Regions from separate parts of the Paenibacillus sabinae T27 genome, predicted to be linked through region 1. Evidence: predicted binding sites of a transcription regulator. Region 1 holds the regulator's gene; each other region holds the start of a gene.
The links. The regulator Rex, encoded in region 1, represses fermentation and respiration genes when NADH is low (regulators of the CRP and FNR family bind a similar motif). The targets are predictions, from matches to a motif close to TTGTGAAATATTTCACAA.
Positions count from the first base shown of each region.

Region 2: the regulator Rex is predicted to act here: its motif matches at 3,045-3,062, upstream of PSAB_RS22830 (formate/nitrite transporter family protein).
Region 3: the regulator Rex is predicted to act here: its motif matches at 2,959-2,976, upstream of pflB (formate C-acetyltransferase).
Region 4: the regulator Rex is predicted to act here: its motif matches at 2,325-2,342, upstream of qoxA (cytochrome aa3 quinol oxidase subunit II).

Region 1 is NZ_CP004078.1:3,420,490-3,424,850, forward strand. Features, by position in the region: gene PSAB_RS15720 (cell wall elongation regulator TseB-like domain-containing protein) at 1-232, opposite strand, end outside; gene PSAB_RS15725 (amidohydrolase) at 229-1,527, opposite strand; gene PSAB_RS15730 (redox-sensing transcriptional repressor Rex) at 1,517-2,167, opposite strand; gene dinG (ATP-dependent DNA helicase DinG) at 2,543-4,361, opposite strand, start outside.
Region 2 is NZ_CP004078.1:4,943,630-4,947,990, forward strand. Features, by position in the region: gene PSAB_RS22825 (molybdopterin-containing oxidoreductase family protein) at 1-1,813, opposite strand, end outside; gene PSAB_RS22830 (formate/nitrite transporter family protein) at 2,109-2,936, opposite strand; gene PSAB_RS22835 (hypothetical protein) at 3,121-4,197, opposite strand.
Region 3 is NZ_CP004078.1:3,642,694-3,647,054, forward strand. Features, by position in the region: gene pflA (pyruvate formate-lyase-activating protein) at 1-461, opposite strand, end outside; gene pflB (formate C-acetyltransferase) at 613-2,874, opposite strand; gene adhE (bifunctional acetaldehyde-CoA/alcohol dehydrogenase) at 3,167-4,361, opposite strand, start outside.
Region 4 is NZ_CP004078.1:1,053,361-1,057,721, forward strand. Features, by position in the region: gene qoxB (cytochrome aa3 quinol oxidase subunit I) at 1-1,010, opposite strand, end outside; gene qoxA (cytochrome aa3 quinol oxidase subunit II) at 1,050-2,066, opposite strand; gene PSAB_RS04715 (polysaccharide deacetylase family protein) at 2,484-3,665, shown strand; gene PSAB_RS04720 (TetR/AcrR family transcriptional regulator) at 3,748-4,361, opposite strand, start outside.

The sequences.
Region 1 (4,361 bases):
TCCCGGCTTTGTTCTTGCCGGTTAGAACCCAATAGATCGCATTCTCGTCCCAGATCGATTTCTGCGTCCGATCGATTTCGGTAAGGGCCGCTCTGCTTGTGGCGATGGCTTCGGCCTCTTTCCGCTCACTCCACGTATCCTTTAAGACATAGGCAAAAAATTGATAGAATCCAAACAGAAGGAGCAGGGCCAGGAATGCCCCGTATAACCCCCATTTTCTTCGTTTTCTCATCGCTTCAGCAGGTCCTCGAACGCTTCCTGCGCCTTTCGGCGGATCTCCTCTTCGTCAAGGGTCAGGCACTTTCCGTGCTGCACAACCTGCTTGCCGTCGACCCATACATGCTCCACATCCTTGGCGCTGGCCGAGTATACGGAGTGTGATATAAGATCCGTATGCGGCAGCAGATGCGGCTGGTCGATATCGATCGCAATAAAATCGGCCTTCATCCCCGGAGCCAGACGGCCCACTTGATTCAGGAACACCGACTTCGCGCCATACTCCGTTCCCATGAGCAGCGCTTCAGCGGCCGGAACCGCGGTCGGATCGCCGGAGACCCCTTTGTGGATCAGCGCGGCCAGGCGCATTTCTTCGAACATGTCCAGGTTGTTGTTGCTTGCCGGGCCGTCCGTTCCAAGCGATACGGTTACACCGGCCTTCAGCAGCTCGGGCACCCGCGCCACGCCGCTGGCCAGCTTCAGATTGCTGCCCGGATTATGGGCAACTCCAACCTGATGACGGGCCAAAATCTCAATCTCCTCGTCCGTCAGATGCACGCCATGCGCCACGAGCGACGGGCGGGTGAATACGCCGAGCTTCTCCAGATGGGCGACCGGTCTCAGTCCGTAATCCGTTACGTTCTGCTCCACTTCCCGCCGTGTTTCGGACATATGCGTATGAATAGGCAGATCCAGATCATGGGCCGCCTGAACGAATTTCTCGATATAATCGGGAGGGCACGTATATGGCGAATGCGGCGACATCATGGCCGTAATTCTGCCGTTTGCTTTGCCATGCCATTCTTTTGCAAAAGCAACCGCTTCGGCAAGCTTCTGATCCTGCACTTCGGGCGGACACAGCCCGATAACGCCCCGCATCAGGACTGCGCGAATTCCGGAAGCTTCCGTCACCTCGGCCACACGGCCCATATGATCGTACATATCTAGGAAGGTCGTTGTTCCTCCCTTCAGCATTTCCAATACCGACAGGGCGGTTCCCCAGTACACGTCGTCACCGGTGAATTTTCCCTCCATCGGCCACATCTTCTCCTGAAGCCAGACCTGAAGCGCCAGATCATCTCCGTAGCCGCGCAAGAGGGACATCGCCGCATGTCCATGCGTGTTGACAAGCCCGGGCAGGAACAGTAGACGGCTGCCGTCAAAAGACGGAATGTCTTCCTCCAGCACAGGCGGTTCTTCCCCTATGTAAGTGATAAGATCGTTATCGATAACCATATAGCCATCGATCACAGGCTTATCTGAGCCGGGCACGGCAAATTTGCCGCCGCGGATGATCCATTTATTGCCCATCTGCTTCTTCTTCCTTTCCTTCATGAAGATAATACGCCAAGCTTTGCAGATCGGTAGTAAAGTCTGCCGCGTGCACCCGAACCTCTGACGGCGTCTTAAGAATGACCGGCGCGAAGTTTAGAATCGCTTCAATCCCGGATTCGATTAGTATATCCGCGACATTCTGCGCCTCCTGATCGGGTACGGTAATGATTCCGATACGGATGCCCTGATCCCGGACGGTTTGGGCAAGCTCTTCCATCGGCTGAACAGTCAGCGTATTGATTTTGGTGCCGACCTTCGGCGGATAGGAATCAAAGACGGCCGTTATTTTCATTGTATCTTTTAAATAGATGTTGTAATTGGATAACGCATGGCCCAGGTTACCGGCTCCGACCAAAGCAACGTTGATCGGCTGATCCAGCTTCAGGATATGACGGATTTTCTCGATCAGGTACGGAACGTCGTAGCCGATGCCTTTTCTTCCAAAGTCTCCGAAATAGGCCAAATCCTTACGAATTTGCGCCGGGTTGAGGTCGAGCCGCTGTCCCAGCTCTTGAGAAGAAACAGTAGCGATTTCTCGTCTGTGAAGCTCGTTCAAAAACCGCAGATACACAGGCAATCTGCGGACGACGGCCTCCGATATTTTGTCCGATTTCATGAGTTCTCCTCCTACATTGTAATAGGACCCTCCCAAACCCTCCCTAATAGGGAGGGCCCCAAGGGCTGCCGCCCTCTGGACACCCGCTAAAGGCAATTAGCGTTTGGCGGAAGTTAGGCGGGACCTTGATCAAACGGTGAAGGATCGCTTTTCGTCCCTAACGGGACACGCTTGACGATTGGCGGGATCTACTTACAAAAGACCCCAAAGGATAAAAGTCGTTAGACCGGCCTATGTTGTACAATGGCCGATCCGTTTCAAAAGCGGTAAAGCTAAACCGAGTGATTGACCTATGTTGCACAATGGCCAATCCGTTTCAAAAGCGGTACTGATTAAACCCGATGATTGACCTATGTTGCACACGGCCACCCGAATTTAGGATGCTCCGTCATGCTGGAGCCATTCGGCGATTCGCGGAACCATCTGCTCTGTCGTCATATGCTCCATTTTCGGTCCGGGCAGCGAGTACAGGAAGTATTTTCCGTAATAAGATTCGATTACTCTGGTATCATATACGATAACTATTCCGCGATCCTGCGCGGTCCGGACGAGGCGGCCGAATCCTTGTTTGAAACGGATGACGGCCTGCGGGACCGACAGCTTCATGAACGGATTCTTCTTCTGCGCCTGCAGCAGCTCGGCTTTGGCCTCTGCAAGAGGGTGATTCGGCGGCTGAAACGGCAGCCTTACGATTGCAAGGCAGGTTAACGCGTCGCCGGGAATGTCCACCCCTTCCCAGAAGCTGCTCGTTCCAAGCAGAACAGAAGCGGAATTATCCTGGAAGCGGCGAAGCAGCTTGCTCCGGCTCCCTCCTTCGACCCCCTGGCCCAGCACGGTGATTTCCTCGGAAGCCAATGCTTCCTTGAGCGGGTCGAACACTTGGCGCAGCATCTTGTAGGATGTGAATAGCACCAGCATGCGTCCCTTCGTCGTAACCGCAGCCTCGGCCAAGGATTGAACGAGCATATCGACGAACCGAGCATCGCCAACGGTCCCTTTCACGCTGGGAAAATCCCGCGGTATAACCAGCAGCGCCTGATCCCGATACCGGAACGGAGATGGGAGCTGGATTGTGGACAGCCGTCCCTCCTCCTGAGCCTCGTTCAAACCGAGATTGTCGATCATATACTGGAACGATTTATCGACCGACAGTGTTGCGGAGGTCAGGACAATGCTTTTTTTCTTATCGAAAAAAAGCTCCTTCAGCTGGGCGCTGACATCCACAGGTACTGCATAAAGCTGGAGCGATTTGCTGCGGTAATTTCCATTCGCCTCCAGCCAATATACAACATTTTCATTGTTCATACCCATAAAAAAATGCACCTGCTCGCGGATTTCAGCCAAATCCTTGAACAGTCCGCCGATATCGGTTACGAGGCTGTCTGCCGAAGACTGACCGTCCTGATCGCGCATCTCGGACAGCATTTTCTCGCCTTTGCGGATCGCATCGCTTAATGAGAGATTCAGCGTATTCTCAAGCGATGCAAGCTCCTCCCAGCCTTTCGGCTTCTTGGCGGGCAGAAGACGGTGCACAAGCTGTCCCGCTTCTCCCGCCGCTGTGTCGGCACGTTCGGGTATGAGAGTGAACAGCTTCTCACTGAGCAGATCCCACGACTCCTTGACGGTAAGAAGATCGGGGTACACCCGGTCGATAACGCCGCTCCACTCGGAGGCCTGCTCGCTCCCTGAGCTTTGAAGAATCTGGCGCAGCGCGGGCAGCTGGCCGTTCCGGCTGTCTTTGTACAGACGATTCAGCGTATGGGACACCGTGAAATGCTTCATATTCATGCCCAGATGCTTCCCTGCCACTTCCTCCAGCTGATGCGCCTCGTCGATCACCAGATATTCATAGGCAGGAAGCAGCTGATGACCCGCTTTGACGTCGGCAAACAGCTTGGAGTGATTAGTAATGACCACATCCGCGTTTCCCGCTTCATGCTTCGCGCGATGATAGTAGCATTTTCGGAACCAGGGACATGCACGCCCAAGACAGGAGTCGGTATCGCTCGCCACTGTTTCCCAGAAGTCGCCTCCCCGGCTGCTCATGTTCAGCTCTTCGTCGTCGCCCGATTCGGTCTGGGTGAGCCACACGATCATCTGCGCGGCGGTCAGCGTATCCTCCCTTGGCGAGACGAAATCTTTCTTATTAATTTTATGTTCAAATTTACGCAGACACAAATAGTGTCCTCTGCCT
Region 2 (4,361 bases), 1.5 Mb from region 1:
TTTGCAGCGTAGGTCTTTTCTCCAAGGTTTGATGCTTGCCGACATTAGCGAAGGTGGAGTTGAGGAAATTATGGTTCGGCGGCGAGATGAACATAAGTGGGTACTTTTCTTCCTTGGCTGGCCGCCGGATGCCGTCAAAGCCTTCGATAAGCGGAGTATAGGCTGGCAGCGGCGGCAATCCCGCATTCTCCATCGCCCGGGAGTACAGCTCAATTTTGCCGGATGGCGTGGGCAGGTTATCCAGATACCGTTCTTTAGGCGTCATATCCAGCTTGACATGCCGCTCAGCCTTCAGCCGTTCAAGCGTCACTCCGTTCAGATACGGATTGCGCGGATAGTCCAGCGCCTCGCGGATCATGTCTTCCTCGCTTTGCCCGAAGGCTTCCTCGTCAAAGCCCATGGCCTTTCCCAGCAGCGAGAACAGTTCGACATTGCTCTTGCACTCGCCAGGGGCTTTTAGCACCGGCTCCTGAAGCTGGATATAATGATGCCAGTAGGAGCTGTACAAATCGGTATTCTCAAAAGTCGACGTGGCGGGAAGCACAATGTCGGCGTATTTGGCCGTATCAGTCAGAAAAAGATCATGCACGACCGTAAACAGGTCTTCGCGCTCAAATCCTCGCCGCACCCGCTCCGCCTCCGGCGCGACGACAACCGGATTGCTGCAGTAGACGAACAGCGCCTTGATCGGCTGCTCCGTCATTTCCAGCGCTTTGCCGATCCGGTTCATATTAATGCTGCGCGCCCGCGGATTCGGCCGCAGGTCGGGACGCTCCAGTGCCCGCGAATTCATCGCGGCATACCCGCCGTTGCCCTTGATCGCGCCTCCCCCCGGCTTCAGCCACTGTCCGGTCAGCGCAGGCAGACAGGCAATGCTGCGCACCGCCATGCCTCCGTTATCATGGTGCTGAAGCCCGTTGCCGATATGGATATAGGAGACCGCAGCTTTTCCGTACAATGTTCCCAATTTTTCAATGTCTTCTACCGGGATGCCTGTTATAGCTGCCACAGCCGCCGGCGTATACTCTTCCGCCTGCTGCCGCAGTTCTTCATGCCCCACCGTGTAAGTCTTGAGGAAATCCGCGTCCGTCAGCCCGTCGCGGAACAAAATATGCATGATGCCGAGCGCCAGCGCCGCATCCGTTCCCGGATACAGCGGCAGGAACCAGTCGGCCCACTGCGCAGTGCGGTTCTTATGGACATCTATGACGACAATTTTGGCGCCCTTCTTCCGGGCCTGCTCAGCCAGCACAACCTGATGCATGTTCGTGCTGACGATATTTCCGCCCCAGACGATAATCAGCTCGGCGTTCACGGTATCCTCCGGGCTTGTCCCGCCGCTGAAGCCCATTGTATATTTCCAGCCCGCGCTTCCGGCGGCATTGCAGATGGTCTGCTCCAGGCGGCTCGCTCCAAGTGCGTTGAAGAACCGGCGGTCCATGCCCTCCACACTGAGTACACCCATATTGCCGTAGAAGCTGTACGGCAGAATGCTTTCCGGCCCGTATTCCTCCGACAGGCTGCGGAATTTGCCGGCGATTTCGGCAATCGCTTCATCCCAGCCGATCGGCTCGAACGCGCCCTCTCCTTTCCGCCCTACGCGGCGAAGCGGAGTAGTCAGACGGTCCGGATGGTGGACGCGCTGCGCCATGTTCCTGACCTTGTTGCAGATGGCTCCCCGGGTGACCGGATGCTCGGGATCTCCTTCGATTTTTACAATTTTGCCGTCTTTCTTATGCACAAGCAGCCCGCAAGTATCGGGACAATCCAGTGAGCATACGGCAGGGAATATGCCATTCTCGAGTTCGTTCATGCCGCTTGGCCCTCCTCGTGTTTGCTCCTTTTATTGTATAATTGAACATTCCTATCCGTAAAGCAAAACGGGAACGTTCCTGCTGATTCGAACCGGTGAAAGCCGGGTAATAGACGGTATGAAATACTCCCTATTTTATCGCCGTAAGCTTCGGTTTCGTTCCCCCGAACCGTTAGCGATTACGGCGAATTTTTATTGCCCGGCAGCAGCTCATGCAAAAGAGCGCCGCTCCCCCGGAGACGGCGCCCTTGATCAGGCAATGAAGCTATAAAATTATGGCCGGAATTCCCGGTAATTAAGCGTGCTTCTTCACGCCGGCCGAGGCCACGCTGTCCAGAGATTGAACCGCCGCAGGCGACTTACGCAGATAGGCGTTCCAGTAGATGGCCGCCACAAACAAGGCTCCGCCTGTCAGGTTGCCGAGCCAGACCGGCACGAAATTGCCGAGGTACTGTCCCCATGAGAAATGGCCTTCGAAGATAGCCGCCGGAATCAGGAACATGTTAGCGACAACGTGCTGGAATCCGATGGCAACGAAAGCCATGGTCGGGAACCAGATGCCGAGGATTTTGCCGCTGAAATTGTCGGCTCCGTAGGACAGCCAGACCGCCAGCGCCACAAGCCAGTTACAGCCGATACCCGAAACAAAAGCCTGAAGGAACGTAGCGTCCAGTTTGTGCTCCGCCAGGTCAACCAGCTTGTCAAGGTAGACGCCATCGGCGGTCAGACCCACGACATGCCCGAAGAAATAAGCGACAAACAGGGCTCCCACAAAATTGCTCAGCGTAATCAGAATCAGGTTCTTGATCGTCTCTCCGAACGAGATCTTCTTGGAATACAAAGCGAGCGGCACAGCCATCATATTGCCGGTAAGCAGTTCTCCCCCTGCCAGAAGCACGAGAATAAGTCCGACCGGGAACACCGATGCCCCGATAAAGCTGGCGATGGACCCCCATTCCTTCGGCGCGCTGGCAATAACGCGAATATCAAGTAAGTATCCCAGAGCGATGAACGCTCCCCCCAGAAAGCCGAGAATAAGCACGGTGAGCAGAGGGTTGTGAGCCTTCTTGATTCCGTTCTCCACCGTCACTTCGGCTATTTGCTGCGGTTTGTTATAAGCCATGGTTACTGTCTCCTTCTTCCTTCACTATTACTTTAAATTTTTTCTTTAGGCCCATTGTAGCTCTTTGCTCCCCACATTTACGTGATAATTATCACTTGTGAAAATATCAAGTGAATTTTTTCACCAGTGTGACAAACTTTTAATCGCTTCCGAAAACTGTAACTGAATTTCAGGATAAAGTGCTTTAATTGTTTGATCCTTTTACAACCTGGATGTTATTAATGAACCCTGCTTCAGGAGTAAATATAGCAGTAAATTTATTACTCTTCACATCATACTCGAATAACCCTCGTTTGTTATTAACGACTGCTATCGTATATATTTTATTGCCATCGTTCGAGTAATTGGCATCTCCTCTTTGTAATCTTAAAGTCCCCCACTTACTCAAACTGGATGTTTTCTTGGCATTATCATAGTCAACAACCGTAGAGGGCACTTGTCCCTTATTATATTCCTTGTCACAAAATGCAATAACATGATCATCTTTATTCATCAGCATACGAATCCAGTAATTCTTGCTAAAAAGTTTGGTTTTCTCCTTCAAAGCGAAATCTGTTTCATATACGGTAAAAGTTGGCATTTTAAAATTATTCTGTCCCACAGGTCCATCTTGATGGGCCAGACTATAGTTCCTTTGCTTCACCGAATACGCAGAAGCATAGATTTTTTTGTTTATGTGATCTAATGTGATTGTTTCTACCAGCATGTCATTATCGCCCCAGAGCGTCATCTCATGGGTGTTGAGATCAATGGCTCCTAATCGTATACCTTGCTCTCCTTTTACATTAGCCACAAAAAATAGTTGATCTCCTGAAGGAATAATATAATTGACTGCATATAAGTTATTAGTTAGCTGATTACTTTTATTGCTCGATAAATCTCTGATAAAAATCTGGTCTCCGTAATCCTTGTCTGTATTTACCCTTTGCGTATAGTACAACAATTGATTAGGCTTATCATAGAAGCCCAAAGGATATTGAGCTGTATAATCGAATGCAAAGACCTTTTTCATTTCTTTTGTAGCTGTATCATAGCTTAATATTTGTGTCTTTATGGCCCCGTTATTATCTGTAGTTGAATACTCTGAATAAGTCATCGTGATGTAATCAGCTGCAGGTGCTGTTGATTTCACCTTTGTACTGGCGATTGCACTGGGATTTGCTGTGCTTGTTGGTTCCACACCAGCACCCTTAGACGAGCAGGATATCAGTAGTATTGCTAACAATATCAGACATATTAAAGGCTTTAATTCTTTTTTCATATCACTCTCTCCCTAATATCTGGTTCTATATTTAACTATAGTATCCACCCGACCATCCTTCATCAGCCAATTATGTAATTATATAGCATTTTAAAAGGGGGTTATTTACAATTCTATTACAACCATCTTCTCACACGGCAAAACCTAACAACATCTCTGTAAAA
Region 3 (4,361 bases), 220 kb from region 1:
CAGCGGGCCAGCTTCAGGGTGCGATCATTGGATTTGCTAGTCAGCTTGATATGAGCTTCATCATCGATATGCTTAAGATCAAGCAGAACAAGATCCGTAACATTCAAAAGATCTGTAATCTTGTCGCCTTCGTTATATCCGTTGGTATCCAGGGTGGTATGCAAACCCCAACGTTTCTTCACTTCGGTGAACAATTGCTCTACGAACTTAGCCTGCAGCGTCGGCTCTCCGCCGGATACGGTCAATCCACCACCGGACGTACGGTAATAATTCAGGTAAGGTTCGATTTCCTTGAGAATCTCTTCGACAGTCACTTCTCTACCTTCATCTAAAGCCCATGTATCCGGGTTGTGACAGTATTGACACTTCATTAGACATCCTTGCATAAATAAAATGAAACGGATACCAGGCCCGTCTACGGTTCCGAAGGTTTCAAGAGAGTGGATACGGCCTTTAATCATAGAAGGTCATCCTTTCTTCACGACAGCTATAAACCAAAAACTTAAAATTTTAACAATCCCAACACAAGATTTTACCGCCCTTGATTCAAGGGCGGTATCACCTTGCTTGTTACAGCATTATTTAGAACTTAAATTCATCTTTAGAGACAACTTACATCGAACCGTGGAAAGTACGGTTAATGACATCAAGTTGTTGTTCACGAGTCAGCTTGATGAAGTTAACGGCATAACCAGATACGCGAATGGTAAGTTGTGGGTAGTTCTCAGGATGTTCCATAGCGTCCATCAGTTGTTCGCGGTTAAATACGTTAACGTTCAGGTGATGGCCTTTGCTGTGGAAATATCCGTCCATCATGGATACGAGGTTCGATTTACGTCCCTCTTCATCTTTACCCAGTGCCTTAGGAACGATCGAGAAGGTATTGGAAATACCGTCAAGGCTGTCTTCATAAGGCAGTTTAGCTACGGAACTCAGGGAAGCAAGAGCACCTTTCTTGTCGCGTCCGTGCATTGGGTTAGCACCAGGTGCGAATGGTTCGCCTTTTTTACGTCCGTCAGGAGTAGTACCTGTTTTCTTGCCGTAAACAACGTTCGAAGTAATCGTCAGAATCGATTGAGTCGGCAGGGAATCACGGTAAGTTTGATGTTTGCGAATCATGTTCATGAAGGATTCAACCAGTTCAACTGCGATGCTGTCAACAGCATCATCGTTGTTGCCGTAGCAAGGGAATTCACCTTCGATTTCGAAGTCAACTGCAATGCCTTGTTCGTTGCGGATCGGTTTAACTTTAGCGTATTTAATCGCGCTCAGGGAGTCGGCAGCAACCGACAGACCAGCGATACCGCAAGCCATCGTACGCAGAATGTCACGATCATGCAGCGCCATTTCAATGCGTTCGTAGGAATATTTATCATGCATGTAGTGGATAACGTTAAGAGTATTGATGTAAGTCTTGGCAAGCCATTCCATCATCGGTTTGAAGCGGCTGATTACTTCGTTGTAATCGAGCACTTCGGAAGTAATACGCGGATATTCAGGTCCAACTTGAGCGCCGGATTTCTCATCCACGCCACCGTTGATAGCGTACAGCAGAGCTTTAGCCAAGTTAGCGCGTGCGCCGAAGAACTGCATTTGTTTACCGATACGCATTGCGGATACGCAGCATGCAATACCGTAGTCATCGCCATAGATCGGACGCATCAGATCGTCATTTTCGTATTGGATCGAGCTGGTCTCGATGGATACTTTAGCGCAATATTTCTTAAATCCTTCAGGAAGCTTCTCGGACCACAGTACAGTCAGGTTAGGTTCCGGAGCCGGTCCCAGGTTGTACAGAGTGTGCAGGAAACGGAAGCTGTTCTTCGTAACGCGAGTTCTTCCGTCTACGGACATACCACCGATGGATTCTGTTACCCAAGTTGGGTCGCCAGAGAACAGGTCGTTGTACTCAGGAGTACGAAGGAATTTCACGATACGCAGTTTCATAACGAAATGGTCCACAAGCTCTTGTGCTTGTTCTTCAGTCAGTGTACCCTCTTCAACGTCACGTTGAACGTAGATATCCAGGAAGGAAGATACCCGTCCGAGGGACATTGCGGCGCCGTTTTGTTCCTTGATTGCAGCCAGGTAACCAAAATATACCCATTGGAAAGCTTCTTTAGCAGTGTTTGCAGGTTTGGAAATATCAAATCCGTGCGCGGCAGCCATTTCTTTCAGTTCGCTCAGAGCGCGGATTTGCTCCGACAGCTCTTCGCGGAGACGAATGATACTTTCGCTCATGGAATCCACTTCAAGGTTAAGTTGATCTTGTTTCTTTTCCTTGATCAGGAAGTCAATACCGTACAGAGCAACGCGGCGGTAATCACCAATGATACGGCCACGACCGTAAGCATCCGGAAGACCTGTGATGATACCCGCTTTACGCACAGCTCTCATGTCAGATGTATATGCATCAAATACGCCTTGGTTATGCGTTTTGCGAATATTCGTAAACATGTCCACAATGCTGCTCGGAAGTTCGAAGCCATAAGCTTTACAAGCGTCGATCATCATTTTGATGCCGCCGAACGGTTGAATGGAACGTCTGAAAGGAGCATCGGTTTGAACACCAACGATTTGTTCCTTTTCTTTATCGATATAGCCCGGTTTGTGGGATACGATTGTGGAAACCGTGTTGAGGTCTACATCCCATACGCCGCCTTTATCTCTTTCTTCCTTGCTCAATTGGGAAATAATTTTCCACAATTCGTTAGTGTTGCTGGTTGGACCCACGAGGAAATCTTCGTTTCCTTCATAAGGTTTGATGTTCTTCTCGATGAAATCATTGACGTTGACATGCTTGCTCCATTTGCCACTAACAAATCCACGCCATCCCGACTTAACTTCTTGTACTTCTCTTTCAATCACCGACATGCTAATCCCTCCATATATTTATATGATTTGTAGAGATCGCGGGCTTGAAGGATAATCCCGTGTCTCGTGATCCCAAGCCGTTATTTGTACCAAATTTCACAATGATGTTTCATAACTGGGACCTTATATAAACATCTTAGTTTACTTTCCAAAAGAAAACTGTGACAAATATCACCTTTAACCAACTTTTTGGTGATATTTGTCACTCCAATTCATGTCCCAGATCTTACTGCTTTCAAAATAAAGTTTCTATATATATTTAAGGCTGGAAAGACATAATATTACTTAGAGATTAGTTGTCGAATTTGCCATAGAAAGCGTTGCGGTATACGTCGGCAAGTTCACTTACCAGCGGCAGCTTCGGATTGGCAGTTGTGCACTGGTCTTCGAAGGCTTTATCGGCCAGGTAGTCTACATTGGCTTCGAAATCCTTCGGATCAATGCCCAGTTGCTGGAAGGAATCTTCGATACCCAGTTTTTTGTTCAGCTCGCGAATGGCGTTGATCAGGCTGTTGATACCTTCTTCGGTAGTGCGAGCCGGCAGTCCCAGAATACGGGCGATTTCAGCGTAGCGCTCGTCAGCCACAAAGTGCGAATATTTCGGGAACGAAGCGAACTTCGAAGGTTTCTTCGCATTGTAGCGGATAACGTGCGGCAACAGGATAGCGTTAGTGCGTCCATGAGGTGTGTGGTATTGACCGCCCCATTTGTGCGCCAAGCTGTGGTTGATGCCCAGGAATGCGTTGGCAAAGGCCATACCGGCCAGCGTCGATGCATTGTGCATTTTCTCGCGGGCAAGCTTGTCGGCTTGCAGTGCGGATTTCTCCAGATATTGGAACACCAACTGAATAGCTTTGATAGCAAGACCGTCGGAGTAGTCGCTTGCCAGGATGGACACATAGGCTTCGATCGCATGTGTCAGCACGTCCATACCCGTATCGGCAACAGCTGTTCTAGGCAAGCTGTATACGAATTCCGGATCGATAATGGCTACGTCAGGAGTAAGCTCATAATCAGCCAGCGGATACTTAACATTTGGAGTAATTGTTTTGTCGGTAATAACCGCGAAGGAGGTTACTTCCGAACCTGTACCCGAAGTTGTAGGGATGGCAACAAATTTCGCTTTGATGCCCAGTTTCGGGAATTTGTAGACCCGTTTGCGGATGTCCAGGAATTTTTGTTTCAGACCATCAAAGTCAGCATCCGGATGTTCGTAGAACAGCCACATTCCTTTTGCAGCATCCATGGAGGAACCGCCGCCAAGGGCGATGATGCAGTCCGGCTGGAATCTGTTCATCATGGCCGTACCTTTTTCAACCGTAGTTGTCGATGGATCCGGTTCAACTTCCGAGAACACTTCGATTGCTACAGGAGTTTGGCGTTGACGCAGGTAGTGCTCAACTCTTTCCACGTAGCCAAGCTTAACCATCATCGGGTCAGTAATGATTGCGACACGAGTGATGTCAGGCATTTTAGCCAGGTATTGC
Region 4 (4,361 bases), 2.4 Mb from region 1:
CCTTGACCCATCGTATAGAAGTGATGCGCCCATACGATAAAGGACAGTAGGGAAATAATCAGCATACTGGCCACCATCGAGGTGTACCCGTACAGATTTTTCTTGGAAAAGGTTGCGATAATTTCACTGTAAATACCGAAGGCCGGCAAAATAACGATATAAACCTCCGGATGGCCCCATACCCAGAACAGGTTGGCCCAGAGCATATCCATGCCTCCATTGGCCATGGTGAAGAACTGGGAGCCGAACAGGCGGTCGAACATCATCAGCGCCAGGGCCACGGTCAGAACCGGGAAGGCGAAGACGATGATAACGTTCGTGATCAGCACGGACCAGGTGAACATCGGCATGCGCATCAGCTTCATGCCCGGAGCGCGCATTTTCAGAATCGTCACGATGAAGTTGACGCCTGTCATCAGTGTGCCGATACCCGAAATTTGCAGTGCCAGCGAGTAGTAGTTGTTGCCCACGGTCGGGCTGAACTGGTTACTGGCCAGCGGGAAGTAAGCGGACCAGCCTGCGTCAGGCGATCCGCCGACGACGAAGGAAATGTTCAGCAGCATGGCCCCGAAGAAGAAGAGCCAGAAGCTGACCGCGTTAAGGCGCGGGAAGGCAACGTCGCGCGCGCCGATCTGCAGCGGCACGACGACGTTCATCAAGCCGATAATAAACGGCATCGCCATGAAGAGAATCATAATCAGGCCGTGGGTCGTAAAGACCTCGTTGTAGTGCTGCGCGTCGAGAAATTTCATCTCCGGCGCCGCCGTCTGCAGGCGCATCATCAAAGCGTCGATGCCTCCGCGGAACAGCATAAGCAGGGCGGCCAGGATGTACATGACGCCGATCCGCTTGTGGTCGACGGTCGTGAGCCATTCCCGCCACAGCCAGCCCCATTTTTTAAAAACGGTTAAACCGACGACAATCCCGATCGAGACGAGCGCGATGCTGATCATCGCCCCGTAGATCAGGGGTTCGCCGTGAACCTTGAATTTCTCCAAGTCAAAATTCATTGGGAGGACTCCTTTCAGATTGTTCGAGTAAGTCTACAATTAATGGCTCTGGTGCGTAGCTTCAGCCGCAGGCGAGCTGGGCAGAGGAGAGTTCAGTTCAGGATTCGGCTGACTGTCGAATTCGCTCTGCTTCTCCGGAGCGGGAGACGGATGAATGTCCTTGTTCTCCTGGTGCTCCATGTTGCCGTTGTCCATCTCCATGTTGCTGTGGTCCATGTCCATATGCTCGCTATGCTCTCCCGGAGGAGGGCTGAACGACAGATGCGTGGACGAGAACGTTTCCTGTCCGACATGAGCCGTAGCCAGCAGCGATTTGAACTTGTCTTCGGTCAGCTTCGGAGCGGTAGCCTTGACGTCTTTTATCCATTGGTCATATTCTTCGGCGCTCATCGATCTAGCCGTGAACTCCATTTGGGCATAGCCCTTGCCGCTGAAGTTCGTATTTCTTCCAAGGAAATCGCCCTGGGTTTCCGAGACAAGATTCAGATAGGTCGTCATATCGCTCATCGCGTATTTCTGTCCGCCGAGCTGCGGAATCCAGAAGCTTGAAATCGGCCCGAAGGAATAGAGCCTGAACTCGACCGGACGATTGACGGGGAAGTTCACATAGTTAACGGTTTCAATGCCTTCCTCCGGATAGCTGAAATGCCATTTCCAGTTGGAGGACGAAGCATAAATGACCATCGGTTTCTGATCCTTGTAGCCCTCGGGAACATTCTCCACGGCATTTGTCGTCTTCACCGTGACAACCGAGAGGAAGGCGACGATGATGATCGGAATGGCGATCCAGGTGGTCTCCAGCCATATATTTCCTTCTTCATGCGGAGGAATGTACCCTTCGTTGCTTTTTTTTGCACGGTACTTCACGAGCATGATAATGTAGAGGATGTAAACCACGGCCAGGACGCCGAGCATCGTCAGAATGGACAGGATGATCGTGTCGGACAGCGTTTTTGCGGCGGGTCCCTTCGGATTCAGAACGGTAATCGAACTGCATCCGGGCAGCAGCAGGAAAAGGCTGATAAACAATGCGTATAAAGGCCCTTTTTTGTTCATGATAAACTCCTTTCCTTAAATACTGGTTTTCATTAACCGGAAAACATTAACCTCTATCTATATTAGAAATTCCTTAAAGGGAATGCAAAATACACAATATAGTCGTAATACCATATAAATCCTATAAAGTGGCGGTTTATTTAACTTTCTGTGTAGAAACTGTTACAAAACTCGAGATGATGTGATATAAATCACTGTCACTACGCTGTTTTGTGCCCTTTTTTAATTGTTCATATTTTGTTCATGAATTCATTAATGTTGCTAAGTTTGTCACAATTAAATGGCTGTTCCGTACGGTGTTTCGACGGCGGTAACAAGTTTTTTGCCTGGTGGTTACATTCTCTCAAATTCGTACAAGTCTATTTGTGGTAAGGTTTAGAGAGAATCCGAACTACACAGGATGGGAGACTTGCCGCTTTGTCAATTAAAAATCTGTTGTTATGCGCCATTCTCTTTATCATCATCATCGCATGGGGGCCGGGAGCGATTGCTGCGGAAAGCGGCGGTATCAAGCTGGCAATCAATGATAGTGTTACGGATATACGCGCTGTGTCCGTGGAGTATTCGTTCTATGTGCCGGTTCGCGAGCTTGCGGAGAAGCTGAAGCTCAGCCTTACGGGCACGCCGGAGGATCTGAGTCTAGCTGGAGATGCTGGAAGTCTCAGAATCTTGCAAGAGGGCAAAGGAATCACGGGGGACGGGACGGAGATAAGCCTGACTGTCTTTAAACGCGGAGACAACCTGATGGTTCCCGTGAAAATCGCTTCGCTGCTGGGATATGCCGTGTCCTACCGGCCCGATCTGCATTTGCTGCGGATTACGGACGGGACGCAGACGCTGGACGACGATGCTTTTGCCGCGAAGTTCAAGAACGAGCTTGCGCCGGAGGAGCCGGCCGAGCCTGCCCCGGACCCGTCTCCGGCCGCGTCTGAATCTCCGGGATCTTCCGCGCCTCCACAGGATTCTTCCAAGCCAGTAGCCCAGGGGAAAATCGTCTATTTGACCTTCGACGACGGACCGTCGGCGACGACCGGGCAGCTGCTCGATATTTTGGATGAGCATGGCGCGAAGGCGACCTTTTTCATGCTGGGACCGCGCATCGAGCGTTTCCCGAATCAAGTGAAGCGCATGGTCCAATCGGAGCAGGGCCTCGGCCTGCATGGCATGACCCATATGAAGAGCAAATTTTACGCCTCGCCGTCAGCGGCGCTTGCCGAAATGAACCGGGACAATGCCTTGCTTAAGGCAGTCTCCGGAGAATTCACCAAGCTGATCCGCACGCCTTACGGCAGCAAGCCGTATTTTACGAAAGCCTTCAGAGATGAGGTGCTGGGCAGCGGTTACCGTCTCTGGGACTGGAACGTCGATTCGCTGGACTGGAAGTATGGGAGCGAGGGTGATTCCGTCTATGCCAATGTGGTCAGCCAGGTGAACAAGCTGGAGAAGGGCGGCGCCGCCCCGATCATTCTGATGCATGATCAAAAGGCGACGCTCAAGGTGCTGCCCCGTATTTTGGAGTATCTCCAAAAGAAAGGATACCGATACGAAATCATCACCTCCGGAATGAGGCCGGTGAATTTCTGGCATGATACGCGTTGAACTTGTGCGGGCTCCCAGATAGAATTTCAAACTTAAAAAGCGTCCCGAAGAGCTCTATAGGCTTTCGGTGACGCTTTTTTTGCTATTTTTCGCCGAATAGGTAAAGGCACAGCATGTCGGCCAGCTCCGCTTTAATGCGGTCTGCTGAAACGCTTCCGCCGAAGAAGACAATCCGGTCCACGACGCTGCTGACCGACTCGAAGACAACAACGGCCGCAGCTTCCAGATCGCCCACACGCAGCTCCTGCTCGCTCAGCTTCAGAAGCTCCACTGTTTTGCGCCGGCCTGCGTCGTATTGGCTTTCAAGCATCTCCTTGATCCCCTCGTCGGCCAGCCGCATAGCGGAAAGCTCCCGATGAAAGGTGATGTATGGAGCGTGGGATTGGATAAGGCTGTCGATCATATGGGAGATGACCGTACGTTTGTCAGACTGCCCGTCGCTTAGCTGCGCTACCTTGGCATCGATATGGTCCTGCATTACTTTACTGTGAATTTTAAGAACATCAAGAAACACATCGCGCTTGTCCGTGAAATAGGAATAGAAGCTTCCTGTGGAGACGCCCGCAGCGGCGGCGATCTGCTTGGTGTTCGTTCGGTGATAGCCTTTTTCGGAAAAGAGTTCGGCTGCCGCCTGAACAATCGCTTCCTTGGTCTTGATGCTCCGGTCCTGCCGGGGCTTTCTTGTTTTGTCTGCCA